DNA from 2 places in the Sphingopyxis granuli genome. Region 1 is predicted to be linked to the other one. Evidence: riboswitches for the same ligand, from Rfam matches in the RefSeq annotation. Region 1 holds a riboswitch; the other holds the start of a gene.
What was found. A riboswitch is a leader RNA that binds a small molecule or an ion and turns the genes downstream of it on or off. The one in region 1 is predicted to bind cobalamin.
Positions count from the first base shown of each region.

Region 2: another riboswitch for cobalamin. It lies ahead of SGRAN_RS18195 (TonB-dependent receptor plug domain-containing protein); the one in region 1 lies ahead of SGRAN_RS20840 (TonB-dependent receptor plug domain-containing protein).

Region 1 is NZ_CP012199.1:4,556,673-4,563,168, reverse strand. Features, by position in the region: gene SGRAN_RS20850 (FecCD family ABC transporter permease) at 1-771, opposite strand, end outside; gene SGRAN_RS20845 (ABC transporter substrate-binding protein) at 774-1,640, opposite strand; gene SGRAN_RS20840 (TonB-dependent receptor plug domain-containing protein) at 1,655-3,583, opposite strand; cobalamin riboswitch at 3,764-3,983, opposite strand; gene SGRAN_RS20835 (DUF2946 family protein) at 4,090-4,479, shown strand; gene SGRAN_RS20830 (TonB-dependent receptor family protein) at 4,548-6,496, shown strand, end outside.
Region 2 is NZ_CP012199.1:3,964,235-3,970,730, forward strand. Features, by position in the region: gene SGRAN_RS18175 (histidine phosphatase family protein) at 1-391, opposite strand, end outside; gene cobT (nicotinate-nucleotide--dimethylbenzimidazole phosphoribosyltransferase) at 388-1,404, opposite strand; gene SGRAN_RS18185 (DUF1636 domain-containing protein) at 1,401-1,808, opposite strand; gene SGRAN_RS18190 (hypothetical protein) at 1,811-2,356, opposite strand; gene SGRAN_RS18195 (TonB-dependent receptor plug domain-containing protein) at 2,389-4,341, opposite strand; cobalamin riboswitch at 4,488-4,677, opposite strand; gene SGRAN_RS18200 (cobyrinate a,c-diamide synthase) at 4,690-5,991, opposite strand; gene cobO (cob(I)yrinic acid a,c-diamide adenosyltransferase) at 5,988-6,496, opposite strand, start outside.

The DNA.
Region 1 (6,496 bases):
GATCGCGCCCGACACCGCGACCGCGCCGCCGACCCCGATCGCGGTGCCGAGCAGCAGGCGCAGGCGCGTGCGGGCGAGGTCGACGCCGAGCGCCTGCGCGCCGTCCTCGCCCAGCGTCAGCGCGTCGAGCGCGCGCCCGTTCCACAGCAGCAGCGCCATCCCGGCGCCGATGCACGGCAGCGCCGCCCACAAATGGCCGAACGAACGATTTTCGAGGCTGCCCATCAGCCAAGTCATGATCTCCATCGCCGCGAAGGGGTTTGGCGACAGGTTGAGTGCGAGGCTGATGCCCGCCCCCGCGAGGGTGCCGACGGCGATGCCGGCGAGGATCAGCGTCAGCGGGCTTTCGGAGCGGCCGGCGAGCGCGAAGAGCAGCGCGAGCGACAGCAGCGCACCGACGATCGACAGCAGCGGCAGCGCCGCCGGGTGAAGATTGGCGAGCCCGAAATAAAGCGCGGCGACCGCGCCGAGCGCCGCGGCGTTCGAGGTGCCGAGCACCGACGGCTCGGCGAGGGGATTGCGCAGATAGCCTTGCAGCGCCGCCCCCGCGAGCCCGAGCATGGCGCCGACCGCGAGCCCGACCAGCAGGCGCGGCAGGCGCAGGTCGAAGAGGATGACGGTCGCGACATGATCGCCGCGGCCGGATGCGGCGGCAAACAGGCGGGCGAGCGGCAGGTCGACGGTGCCGAAGCACAGCGAAGCCGCCGCCGCCCCGCATGCGAGCGCGAGCAGCGCCAGCGTCAGCCGCCGGGGCGATCGGGCCTCGCGCATCGTCATCGGCGCGCGCCGTCGTGGCGCTGGATCTGCCTGGCAAGGCGGTGCACGGCCGCCCCATAAGCGGGGCCGCCGCAAACGGTCCACGCCTCCGGCACGCTGAGCCGCGGAATGCCCCGAAGCGCGGGGTGGTGCAGCATCTCGCTGCCCTGATCGGTGATGGTGTCGCTCGCGCTTTCGACGATCAGGAAATCGGGGTTCGCCGCCACCATCTCCTCGAGGCTCAGCTGCGACAGCGGCGGCTTGCCCAGCTTTGCGGCAAGATTGACCAGCCCGACGCGCCCCATCATCTCGTCGATCAGCGTCCCCGTCCCGGTCATGTAGCCGCGCCGCTGGTAATAGGCGGCGACCCGGCCGCGCCCCGGGCGGGGCACGCCGGCGAGGTCGCGCTCCATCCGCGCGATCAGCGCTTCGCCGCGCGCCGGATCGCCGAGCGCGGTCGCGGTCAGGCGGATCGTCCGGCGGATGACGTCGAAGCTGTCGGCGGTCGGCAGGTCGAGCGTCCGAAAGCTGCCGCGCGGCAGCGCCGCGACCGCCGCGCTGCCGCTCGCGGGCATGCCGACGATCAGGTCGGGCGCCGCGACCAGTATCTGTTCGGCGGCGTTGCGGATCAGCGGCAGCCCGCGCGCCGCCGCGGCGGCCGCGGACATGCCGGGATCGGTCGCGTTGCGCGTCAGCCCGGCGATCCGGTCGCGGTCGGCAAGCGCGAGCAGCAACTGGTCGGCGCACAGGTTGAGCGACACGACGCGCTGCGGCGCGGCCGGCGGCGTCGCCGCTGGTGCCGTACGGCCGCCCTGCTGCGCCCACAGCGCGCCGCCGCCGGCGAGCAGCAGCGCGAGCGCGGGCAGGGCGGCGTATGGCGTCAAGCGCGTTCCTTCCCTCAGAAGCGCAGGCGGACGCCGCCATAGGCGGCCCGGCCCGGCGTCGCGATGCTGAAAATTTCCTCATAGTCGACCCCGAGCAGATTCTCGACGCGCCCGAAGACCGAGATGGCGTCGGTCACCCGGTAATCGGCGCCAAGGTTGACGAGCACATAGTCCTTCATCGCGACCACGACCGGGACATAGCTGGGGTTGATATAGGCGAGGTCGGTCGTGCGGCCGTTGTAGCGCAGCGTCAGCGTCCCCGCAAAGCGCTGGTCGCTGCTCGACACGGTGGCGTTGAAGCTGGCGATATGCTTCGGTCGCCGCACTTCGGGCGCGCCGTTCTCGCGCGCCTTGATCCAGCTGTAGGCGAGGTCGAAGCGAAGCTGCGGCAGCGGCCGCGCGCTGGCGAAGGCCTCGATGCCGTGCTGCTTGCTCGTCGTCGCGCGGTTCGCCGGAGTCGCGGTGAAGTCGGGCGCGGGATAGTTGGTGAAGATCTCGTCCTTCAGCGTCGAATCGAACCAGGTCGCCCCGATCGTCGCCCAGTCGTCGGCGCCGAAGCTCTGCTCGATCCCCGCTTCCCAGCCCTCGGACTTTTCGGGTTTCAGGTCGGGATTGCCGATGTAGCGGCCGTCGATATAGCCGAACAGCTCGAAATAGCCCGGATTCTTGACCCCGGTGCCATAGGCGCCGCGGATGCGCGTGCCGGTCGGAAGGCGATAGCTGCCCTGGACGCGCCAGGTCGTCGCATCGTCGAAGCGGTTGTTGTCGTCGTGGCGCAGCGACGCGCCGAGCGAGAGCGCGCCCGCGGTCAGCTCATATTGGGCGACCAGCCCCAGATTGTCGGTGTGGCGCTTTCCCTGAAAGGCGCCCGGCGTCAGCGTGCGGAACGCCTCGCGCTCGACATCGACCGCACCGGTCAGCCGGTGGGCGATCGCATCGGTCCCGAAGCGGATGCTAGAGGTCAGCGATCCCTTGTAGCGCTGTCCCTTGCTGCCATAGTCCAACCCGAAGGGGGAGCGGCCGTGGCGCGCGGTGTCGGAAAGCTGCCCCGACAGGCTGGTCACCCAGCGCCCGTCGAGCGCGGTCAGTTCGGCCGCCAGCAGGGCATGGAAGGATTCGGTCTCGACATGGACGCCGGGGCTGTCGACGATATAGCCGAAGCGCGGGCTCGTCGTGTCATATTCGCTGTCGTTGTTGTCGGCGTCGCTGAAGCCATAGCGCAGCACGGCGTTCAGCCGGAAGGCGTCGCTCGGCGTCCAACCCAGCTTCGCGCTCGCGCCGACCGTCTGCATCCCGACGTCGCGCACCCCGCCGCGCGCGGTCGGATAGCCGTTCGCGCCGTAATAGGTACCGGTGATCGCATAGTCGAAGCTGTCCGATGCGCCCGCGGCGCGGGCGCTGCCGGCGACGGTGCCGAACGACCCGCCCTCGATCCGGGCGCTCAGGCCCGGCGCCTCGCGCCCCGACAGGGTGATGTAATGGATCACGCCGCCGATCGCGTCGGAGCCATAGAGCGACGATTGCTGGCCGCGCAGCACCTCGATCCGCGCGGCGGGGTCGGCGAGCAGACCGCCGAAATCGAACTGGCCCTGATAGGGGTCGGCGACCTCGATGCCGTCGACCAGGACGAGGACGTGATTGGCTTCGCTGCCGCGGATGCGGATATCGGTCATGCCGCCGAGGCCGCCGGTGCGGCTGACCGCGACGCCGGGCACGTCGCGCAGCACGTCGGAAACGATGCGCGTCTGGCGCTGTTCGAGCGCTTCGCTGTCGATCGCCGTGACCGAGGCGCCGAGCTGGTCCGCCCGGACCCCTTCGCCCGAACGCGAGGCGGTGACGATGATCGCGTCGCCGGGGCGCGGGTCGGCGGCGGCATCGCCGGTCTGGGCCAGCGCCGGCGAGGTCGCCGCCAGCGCCACGATGGAAAGGCCGTATTTCAACATGGGAGTCCCCCACGCGCCGAGAGCGAAGGCGGGGACCTGCCGAGCCGCGTGCGCGATCGACCGGCGCACGGGCGGCGGGCTGGCGCAAGGCGCCCGCATTTCGTGCCCCGAAGCGGCCCCGGCCGCTGGGTCGTCGCTCGACGGAGTTCTCCGTGCCCTGGCCTTTCCCTGGACCGAGGCATTGAGCGACCCACGCCGGCAGGTCTCCTGGCTCGCGGGTCGTCGCTTGATGCACGCCTTCCCAGGTCGCCCCAGTGGCAGACCCGGTCGGGGACCGGGTCGGTGCATCGCGCTCGCCGCTTACAGTTGCAGGGACAGCCCCGGTTTCGAAGGTCCGGCCGGACCCCCTTACCGCGTTCCCTTTTAAGCCCCATCGGGGCACCGGCGCGATCAATGCAAGGTTGCCCTTGCGGCGCCCGCCCATAGCGCCTCGGCGCATTTTGGCAATCGGCTTTTGCGGGGCCTGCGCGCTTGCCCGAACCGTCCGCCGGGACTAGGAGCGCGGCGTGGCCGATCTTTCCGCCTTCCGCCGACCGGGCTGGCTGCTGCTGCCGGTGCTTCTCGCGCTGCTCGCGCGGGTGCTGGTCGCGCCGGGCTGGATGATCGGGCCCGATGCCGGGGGGTCGATCACCGTCCGCGTCTGTTCGGACCCGTCGAACCCCGGCGGGACGATGACCATCCCGGTCCAGACCGCGGGCGATCATCCCGATGGAGAGGGGCAGCAGCATTGCCCGTGGGGCGCGCTCGCGGTGGCGCCGATCGTGCCCGATGCCCCGGCGCTGCCCGCGGCGCCGGTGCGGGTCGACCCCGCGCCGCCGGCGATCCCCTCGCTCGGCTTCGCGCCGGGCATCGCCTCGCCGCTTCCCCCCAGCACCGGCCCGCCCGCCTTCGCCTGATTCAGACCGATCGCCGGCCGCGCTTTCGCGCGCGCCGGCCTTGCCTGATTTTCAGCGAAGGATTTTCCATGACCCGTTCCGTTACCCGTGCGGCGCCCCTGCCGGCGCTCGCCCTCGTCCTTTCCTTTTCCCCGGTGCTGTTTTCCACGGCCGCTCACGCCGAGGAGGCGACGATCATCGTCACCGCGCCGACGCTCGCCGACGCCGCGCAGCAGCGCGCGGCGCAGACCCCCGGCGGCACCGACGTCGTCACGCATCAGGATTATGCCGACAAGACGATCGTGTCGCTGCGCGATACGCTCGCCTTCTCGCCCGGCGTCTACCTCCAGCCGCGCTATGGGCAGGAGGTGCGCTTGGCGATCCGTGGCTCGGGCCTCTCGCGCGGCTTCCACATGCGCGGCGTCACGCTGTTGCAGGACGGGGTGCCGATCAACCTCGCCGACGACAATGGCGATTTTCAGGAGCTGGAGCCGATCTTCTTCGACCATCTCGAAGTCTGGCGCGGCGCCAATGCGCTGCGCTTCGGTTCGGGAACGCTGGGGGGCGCGATCAACGGCGTGACCCCGACCGGGCGCACCGCCCAGGGCGTCTATCTGCGCGGCGATGCCGGCAGCTTCGGCCTGCTTCGCGGCCTGGTTTCGGCGGGCGTCGCCAGCGGGCCGGTCGACGCCTGGGGCGCGGTCAGCGCCGACACGTCGGACGGCGACCGCGACCATGCGCAGCGCCGCAGCCTGCGCTTCCACGGCAATGTCGGGCTGACGCTCGGCGACGGGGTCGCGACGCGCTTCTATGCGAGCATCAACCGCATCCGCCAGCAACTGCCGGGCGCGCTGACCGAGGCGCAGGCGCTGACCGCCCCGCGCGGCGCCAATGCGAGCAGCGTCGCGGGCGACCAGCGGCGCGACATCGATTCGCTGCGCCTGCAGAACCGCACCCGCTTCGACCTCGGCACCGCGACGCTCGAGGTCGGGGGTTTCGTCAACGCGAAATCGCTCTTTCACCCGATCTTTCAGCTGATCGATCAGAAATCGACCGACGTCGGCGGGTTCGCGCGGATCGACTATGCGGCGGGGCCGGTCGAGGTGACGCTGGGGGGCGAGATTCGCCGTGGCAGCACCCACGCGCGGCAGTTCGTCAACGTCGCCGGCCGGCGCGGCGCGCTGACCCTCGACGCCGATCAGGAGGCGCGGACCGCGAGCCTCTATGGCGAACTGCGCGTGCGGCCGGTGCCGCCAGTGACGCTGATCGCGGGGGGCGTCTATGCCGATGGCATGCGCAAGCGGCGCGTCGGCTTTTCGGCGACCCCGGCCGGCGACGGGCGCGTCGCGTTCGACGCCTTTTCGCCCAAGTTCGGCGTGCTGGTCGAACCGGCGGAGCATGTCCAGATCTTCGCCAACTACAGCCGCTCGGCCGAATTTCCCGGTTTCGGGGAGGTGTTCCAGTCGATCGGCATGCCGCCCGCCAGCGCGCTGATCGCCGACATCCGGCCGCAGCGCGCCTGGACGGCGGAGATCGGCACGCGCGGAACGATGGGTCCGGTGCGTTGGGACGTCGCCTGGTATCGCGCGGCGATCACCGGCGAGATGCTGCAATATACGGTGAACAGCAGCATCCCCGCCGCGACCTTCAACGCCGACCGGACGCTGCATCGGGGGGTGGAGGCCGGGCTGGAGCTGACCCTCGCACCCTGGCTGCGGCTGCGCCAGACCTATGCCTACAGCGACTTCCGCTTCCGGGGCGACGCGCAGTTCGGCGACAATCGCCTGCCGGTGGTGCCGAGGCATGTCTATCGGGCGGAGGTCCGCATCGGCGGCGAGGCGCTGCACGTCGCGCCGACGCTCGAATGGGTGCCGCAGGGACCGTGGGCCGATTATGCCAACCGGGTGCGCACGCCGGGCTATGCGCTGGTCGGCCTGACCGGCGGCGCGCGCATTGCCGACGGGATCGACGCCTTCGTCGACGTCCGCAACATCGCCGGCAAGAAGGCGATCGGCGACGTCAGCGCGGTGATCGCCGC
Region 2 (6,496 bases), 590 kb from region 1:
CCAGTTCGGCGACGGCACGCGACACGCGCGCGACGAGCGCCGACCAGCGTTCGCCGCCCGGCGGCGGGTTGGCGTCGGGATCGTCCCAGAAACGGGTCATCGCCTCGCGGTCGATCTCTTCGGCCGCCCGGCCGTCCCACGCGCCGAAATCGATTTCGCGCCAGCGGGGGTCGACGGCGAGCGGCCGGCCGATGGCCGCTCCGATTGCTTCGCCCGCCAGCCGGCAGCGCCGCAGGTCCGACGCGATCAGCCGTTCGGCGCCGACGGTGCGCGCCTGCGCGACGCAGGCGGCGATTCCTTCCATGGTCGGCGCGCTGTCGGTCCGGCCCAGCAGCAGCCCCGGTCGCTCGGGCGCGCCATGCCGCAGCAAATGGAGCGCGAAGCCGGTCACAGCGACGCCGACACCGCGGCCTCGGCAAAGGTCGCCATCCGGTCGTGCGCGGCGAGTGACGCGCGGACGACCCCGGCCGCCACCGCCGCCCCGCTCCCTTCGCCGAGCCGCATCCCGAGCGACAGCAGCGGATCGAGCCCAAGCTTTTCGAGCAGCAGCACATGGCCGGGCTCGGCCGAGCAATGGCCCGCGATACAATGGTCGGCGATCGCCGGATTGTCCGACGCCAGCGGCGCGATCGCCGCGCAGCAGATGAAGCCGTCGAGAAGGACGGGAACGCCCAATTGCCGCGCCCGCACCGCCGCACCGGCGATCGCCGCCGTCTCGCGGCCACCGACGCGGCGCAGCGTCTCGAACGCCGAACGCCCGGCATGGGCATGGACGGCGACCGCGCGCTCGACCACCTCGGCCTTGCGCGCCACGCCCTCCGTATCGATGCCCGTGCCGGGGCCGACCCAGTCGGCAGCCGTGCCGCCGAAGCTGCGCGCGCATAGCGCGGCGGCAGCGGTCGAATTGGCGATCCCCATTTCACCCAGCACGATCATGTCGATCCGCTCGTCAACGACCGCCGCCCCGGCGTTGAGCGCGTCGAGGCATTCGGCCGGGGTCATCGCCGGCCCGGCCGTGAAGTCGGCGGTCGGCCGGTCTAGGTCGAGCGCGACGATCTTCAATTCCAGTCCGGCGGCGGCCGACAGCGCGTTGATCGCCGCGCCGCCCGCCTCGAAATTGGCGACCATCTGAGCCGTGACGGTTGAGGGAAAAGCGCTGACGCCGTGCACGGCGACGCCGTGATTGCCGGCGAAGATCGCGGCGCGCGCGCGGTCGAGGCGCGGGCGCGCGCGCGACTGCCAGCCGGCGAAGAAGATGGCGATGTCTTCCAGCCGCCCCAGCGATCCGGCGGGCTTGGTCAGCGTCATCTGGCGCGCGCGGGCCGCCTCTTGCGCTTCGCCGTCGATATTCCGCGGACGCGCCAGCGCGACCTCGAAATCCGCGATCGAGGCAAAGGCGGTCATTCGGCGACGAATCCCGGCGGCGGAACGCGGACGAGGAAATGTCCCTTCACGCCTTCCGGCCAGTCGGCATAAGCGACGCGGCCTTCGGCGCTGGCGGCATGATGCACGGCATAGTCGAGAATGGCGCGCGCTGCCGCTTCGTCCGGCGTGAAGCGGCCGAGCACATAGCCGACCTTCCCCGGCGCGCGAACATGGACCGTGCAATATTCCTTGCAGGCGAACAGGCAGGGCATCTCCTCCACCGCGATCCGCGCATAGGCGGGCTCGCGGCGGGCAAGTCCGCGCAGCAGCCCGGCGAGCCGCGCCCCGCCGCGCACGCCCTCTTCATCCTCGCGCGCATCTTCGCCGTGACGGCAGGTGTTGCACACGATAACGGAGGGACCGTCGGCGGCGGGGCGCAGCATCGTCACGCGGCCTGCGGTCTCGACACGTTCGCAGGCACGTCGAGGCTGAAGCCCGCGCGCGTCAGCAGGGCCTGCGCCGCCAGCAGTCCGGCGAAGATCGCGCCATAGCGCACGAACTGGCGCAATAGCACTTCGCCCGAAAAGGCCGACCAGCCATGGTCGAGCAGTGCCACCCAAGCGAGAATGCCGAGCTTGAAGCCGACGAAGGCGGCGGTGTAGCTGGCGCTCATCCGCACGGCCGCGGGGCGGCTGCGCATCGAGCGCGCGACGGCCTCCGCCGACAGCAACGAGACGACCGCCGCCATGCCGAGTGCGAACGGCCACGCCGGGTTGCCCGTCTGGTGCATGAAATAGGTCACGGCCTGCGCGGCGAACCAGGCAACGAACATCAGCATCAGTCCGATGCGACGCGGCACGTGCGTCGCGGCCAGCGCGGCCAGCGACGGAAAGGGCGTCGCGCAGGCCAGAATCATCGAGGCGATGGTGCTCACCCCGGCCATGGTGCCGACCCAGACATTGCGTGCGAGAGCGGTAGAAGGCGTCTTCATATTCTTCTCCTCTGGCTGAAAATTCGGGCGCATCAGAAGCGTCCCCGGAAACCGGCGTAGATGCTGCGGCCGAGTGTGCCGTAACGGTAGGCCGTCATATAATTCTCATCGAAGATGTTCTCGGCACGCGCGAAGAAGCGAACATTCTCCGACAATCTGAATTCGGCGCGCAGGTCGATAAGCGTGTAATCGTCGAGGACGATGCTGTTCGACGCATTGTCGAAACTCTTGCCGGACCAGCGCAGTGCCGCTCCGACGTCGAGACCGAAGGGAAGAGCGTAACCGACCGAAGCATTGGCCGCGTGGCGCGGACGGCGCGGCAGGTCCCTGCCGAAATTGGTCGCGCCCGGCGAACGATCCTCGGCCACGATCCAGCTATAATTGCCGTCGAGCGTCAGCGCGCCCAGCGTCAGCGCCGCCGTCGCCTCGATCCCATGCGCCTCGCCGCGCGCGACATTGGAATAATAGCCCGAACGGCGCGTGGAATCGCCAGGGACCAAGCAGAGCGGATTGGGCGTGGTGGGCGAGCAGGAATTGAAGATGATCTGCCCGGTCGTGGTGCGATCGAACCAGACCCCGCCAACCGTCAGAGCGCGGCCGAACAATTGCTGCTCGATCCCTGCTTCCCAGCCATGCGCTTCCTCCGGGTCGAGCGCGACATTCCCATATTCGCTGAACATCTGATACAGCGTCGGCGCCTTGAAACCTTCGCCATAGCTCGCGCGCAGGATGGTCCCGGTCGGCAGCCGCCAGACACCGCCCGCCGCAAACAGTGTCTGCCCGCCGAAGCGGTCGTGATCGTCATGGCGGACGCCGCCGTTGATCGTCAGCCCGTCCAGGGGCTCGACGCTGAGCTGGCCATAAAGGCTGGTCACGTCCGCCTTGCCGATCGCGAAGTCGGGAAGGGGCGTCGCCAGCGAACCCGAAGGCGAACGGCTGCGGAACCTCGACCGTTCATTCTCGACGCCGAAGACCGCGCTGACGCCGCGCGTGACATCGATATTGCCCTGATATTCCCAGCGCCGATTCTCTCCCTTGGCCTGAAGGCTGACGGGACGAGCACGCAGCGGCCCGTAATTGCTGCGATCGGTGTCGGTGTAGGAATAGGAAATCCGGTTGCGGAAACGCCCGTCCAACAGGTCGAAGTTGGCGCCGGCATAGCTCACGAATTCCTCGTTGAGCGCGTAGTCCGGCGTATCGCCGCTCGTCGAATCGAGATTGACGCGCGCCGTGGAATAATAACCGCGCACTTCGACGCTGAGGTTCGAAGCAAGCGCCAGTTCGGCGCGGCCCGTCACGCTGCGGTTGCGATAGCCGTCGCGCTCGCCGCCGCCAAAGGCCGGGGCGATCGCCGAAATGCCGTCGGTGGTGAAGCTCTGGCCGCCGATGCGCCAGTTCAGTGGTCCCGTGCGGCCGCCGATCGCGGCGCGCGCGCTGACCGTGTTGCGCGACCCGGCCTCGATGTCGAAGCTGCCTTCCAGCGGTTTTTCGGGGATGGCCGTGACGATATTGACAACGCCGCCGATCGCCTGACTACCCCACAGGATCGACTGCGGACCACGCAGGATTTCGATCCGCTCCATGTCGCCGACCAGCAGGTTGGCGAAATTATAGCCGCCGCCGGCCGCCGCCGGATCGTTGAGCTTCACGCCATCAATCACGACAACGGTATGATCGGACTCGGCGCCGCGGATGCGGAGCGATGTCGCGGTGCCATAGCCGCCGTTGCGCGAGACGGTGATGCCGGGTGTGCGCAACAGCAACTCGGTCGCGCCGATATCCTGCGACCGGTCGATCGCCGTCTTGTCGAGCACGGTGATCGTCGACGGCACCTCGTCGAGTGCGAGCGGCGAGCGCGTCGCGGTGACGACGATGCTGTCCTCTTCGGACCTCGCGGCGGCGTTAGCGGCTTCTGCGGCCGATACGGGAAAGCCGGCCGCAAATGCCGCCAGTGAAATGGAACTTCGAACAATAACACGGAACATAGGGTACCCCATCGACAAGACCATTCGGTCGCTGGGTCGATGGCGGCCCACCCTGATAGGCGAACGACATCGGCCCGCGCGGCCGCGCGGTCACCTTTGTCGTCTGTCGGGTTCACCCCCGTCCGCCCGGCACACCCTGTCCGCGCGAAAGACGACGGCGACGGGCAGGTCTCCTGGCTCGCGGGTCGACGCCGGTCCGGGCCGCCTTCTCAGGACCGATGGTCCCAATGGCATATGGCCCGATGGCTCTCCGCTTACAGTTGCAGGGGCAGCAGGGGTTTCGCACCCCATTCCCTTTCAATCCCCTTTCGGGGAACCTGTCGCGGCCCGCTCGTTAGGCAAATCGCGTCAGGCGATCAAGTGAAAGAAGCTGCCCGTCACGTGGCCGGCGCGATGGCCGGCGGGGCCGAGATCGCGACCTGCCGCGTCGGCAAGCCGGGCGAAGGGGGCGCCTTCGTTCGTCGATGTGATGGTCGCATGATGATATTCATGCCCCCACAGCGGCGTTTCGGCATCGGCGAAGCGCGTCGACGCGAACAGCCGCGCCTGCCGATAGCCGAGCGACATCTTCCTTTTCGCGAAGCTGGTATCGACCGGCAGCAGCCCCGCCATAGGATGCACGATGCCGTCCGCATCCTCGATGCTGCGGCCGAGCAGCATATAGCCGCCGCACTCACCATGCACCGGTGCGCGCGCCGCGAAGGCGCGCAACCCCGCCATGAAGCGCGCATTGCCCGCCAGCCTGCCCGCGTGCAGTTCGGGATAGCCGCCGGGCAGCCAGCAGGCGTCGCAGTCCATCGGCGGCGCCTCGTCGGCGAGCGGCGAGAAGCCGCAAATCTCAGCGCCCGCATCGCGCCACCACGACGCCAGATGCGGATAGAAGAAGGCGAAGGCATCGTCGGCGGCGAGGGCGATGCGCTGCCCCGGCGGACGCAGGCGCGGTCGGACGGGGAAGGCCGGAGCGGTCGCATGCGCTGCCGCGCGGATCGCGGCGAGGTCGCAATCGCGCGCGAGGATCGCCGCGACGGCATCGATCCGCTCGTCCAACGCGCCATCTTCGCGCGCCTGCACCAGCCCGAGGTGGCGCGAGGCGGCCGCCAGCGCCGGGTCGCGGCGGATCATGCCGAACAGCGGCAGGTCGAGCGCGTCGAATCCTTCGGCGATCATCGCGGCGTGACGGTCGCTCGCAACGCGGTTGACGATGACTCCGGCCACCGGCGGCGCGCCGGGAAAGGTCGCGAAGCCATGCGCGACCGCCGCGACGCTCTGACCCGCGCCCTCGGCATCGACGACGAGCAGGACCGGCCAACCCGTCAGCCGCGCGACCTCGGCCGCCGTGCTGCTCCGGCCCGCGCCATCGAACAATCCCATCGCGGCTTCGGCGACGACCAGATCGGCGCCGCAGGCCGCCTGCGCCGCCAGCCCCTTCAGCATCGCCGGCGTCATCGCGAAACCGTCGAGATTGACCGAGGATCGCCCGGTCGCCACGGCGTGAAAGCCGGGGTCGATATAGTCGGGTCCGCATTTTGCCGCAGCGACGCCGAGTCCTTCACGCTGGAAGGCGCGCTGCAGCCCGATCGCGACGAGCGTCTTGCCCACCCCCGAGCGCGGCGCCGCGACCAGCAGTCCCGGCGCGAGTTGGCCGCTCAAAACTCTATTCCCCGCTGCGCCTTCACGCCCGACCGGAACGGGTGCTTCACCTGCACCATCTCGGTGACGAGGTCGGCGGCTTCGATCAGCGCCTCGGGCGCATTGCGGCCGGTGACGACGACATGTTTCATCGCGCCTCGATCGAGCAGGCCCGCGACCACCTCGTCGACGGGCAGATATTCGTAGCGCAATACGATGTTGAGTTCGTCGGCGACCACAATCGCGATGTCGGGATCGGCGATCATCCGTTTCACCTCGTCCCATCCGGCGCGCGCCCAGGCGATATCGCGCGCACGGTCCTGCGTGTCCCAGGTGAAGCCTTCGCCCATGACCTTGTGCTCGACCTGCCCGGGAAAGGCCGAATAGACGGCCTTCTCGCCAGTCGCCCAGCCGCCCTTGATGAACTGGACGATGCCGACCTTCATCCCGTGCCCCAGCGCGCGGCACACCATGCCGAAGGCGGCAGTCGACTTTCCCTTGCCTTTGCCGGTGTGGACGATCAGCA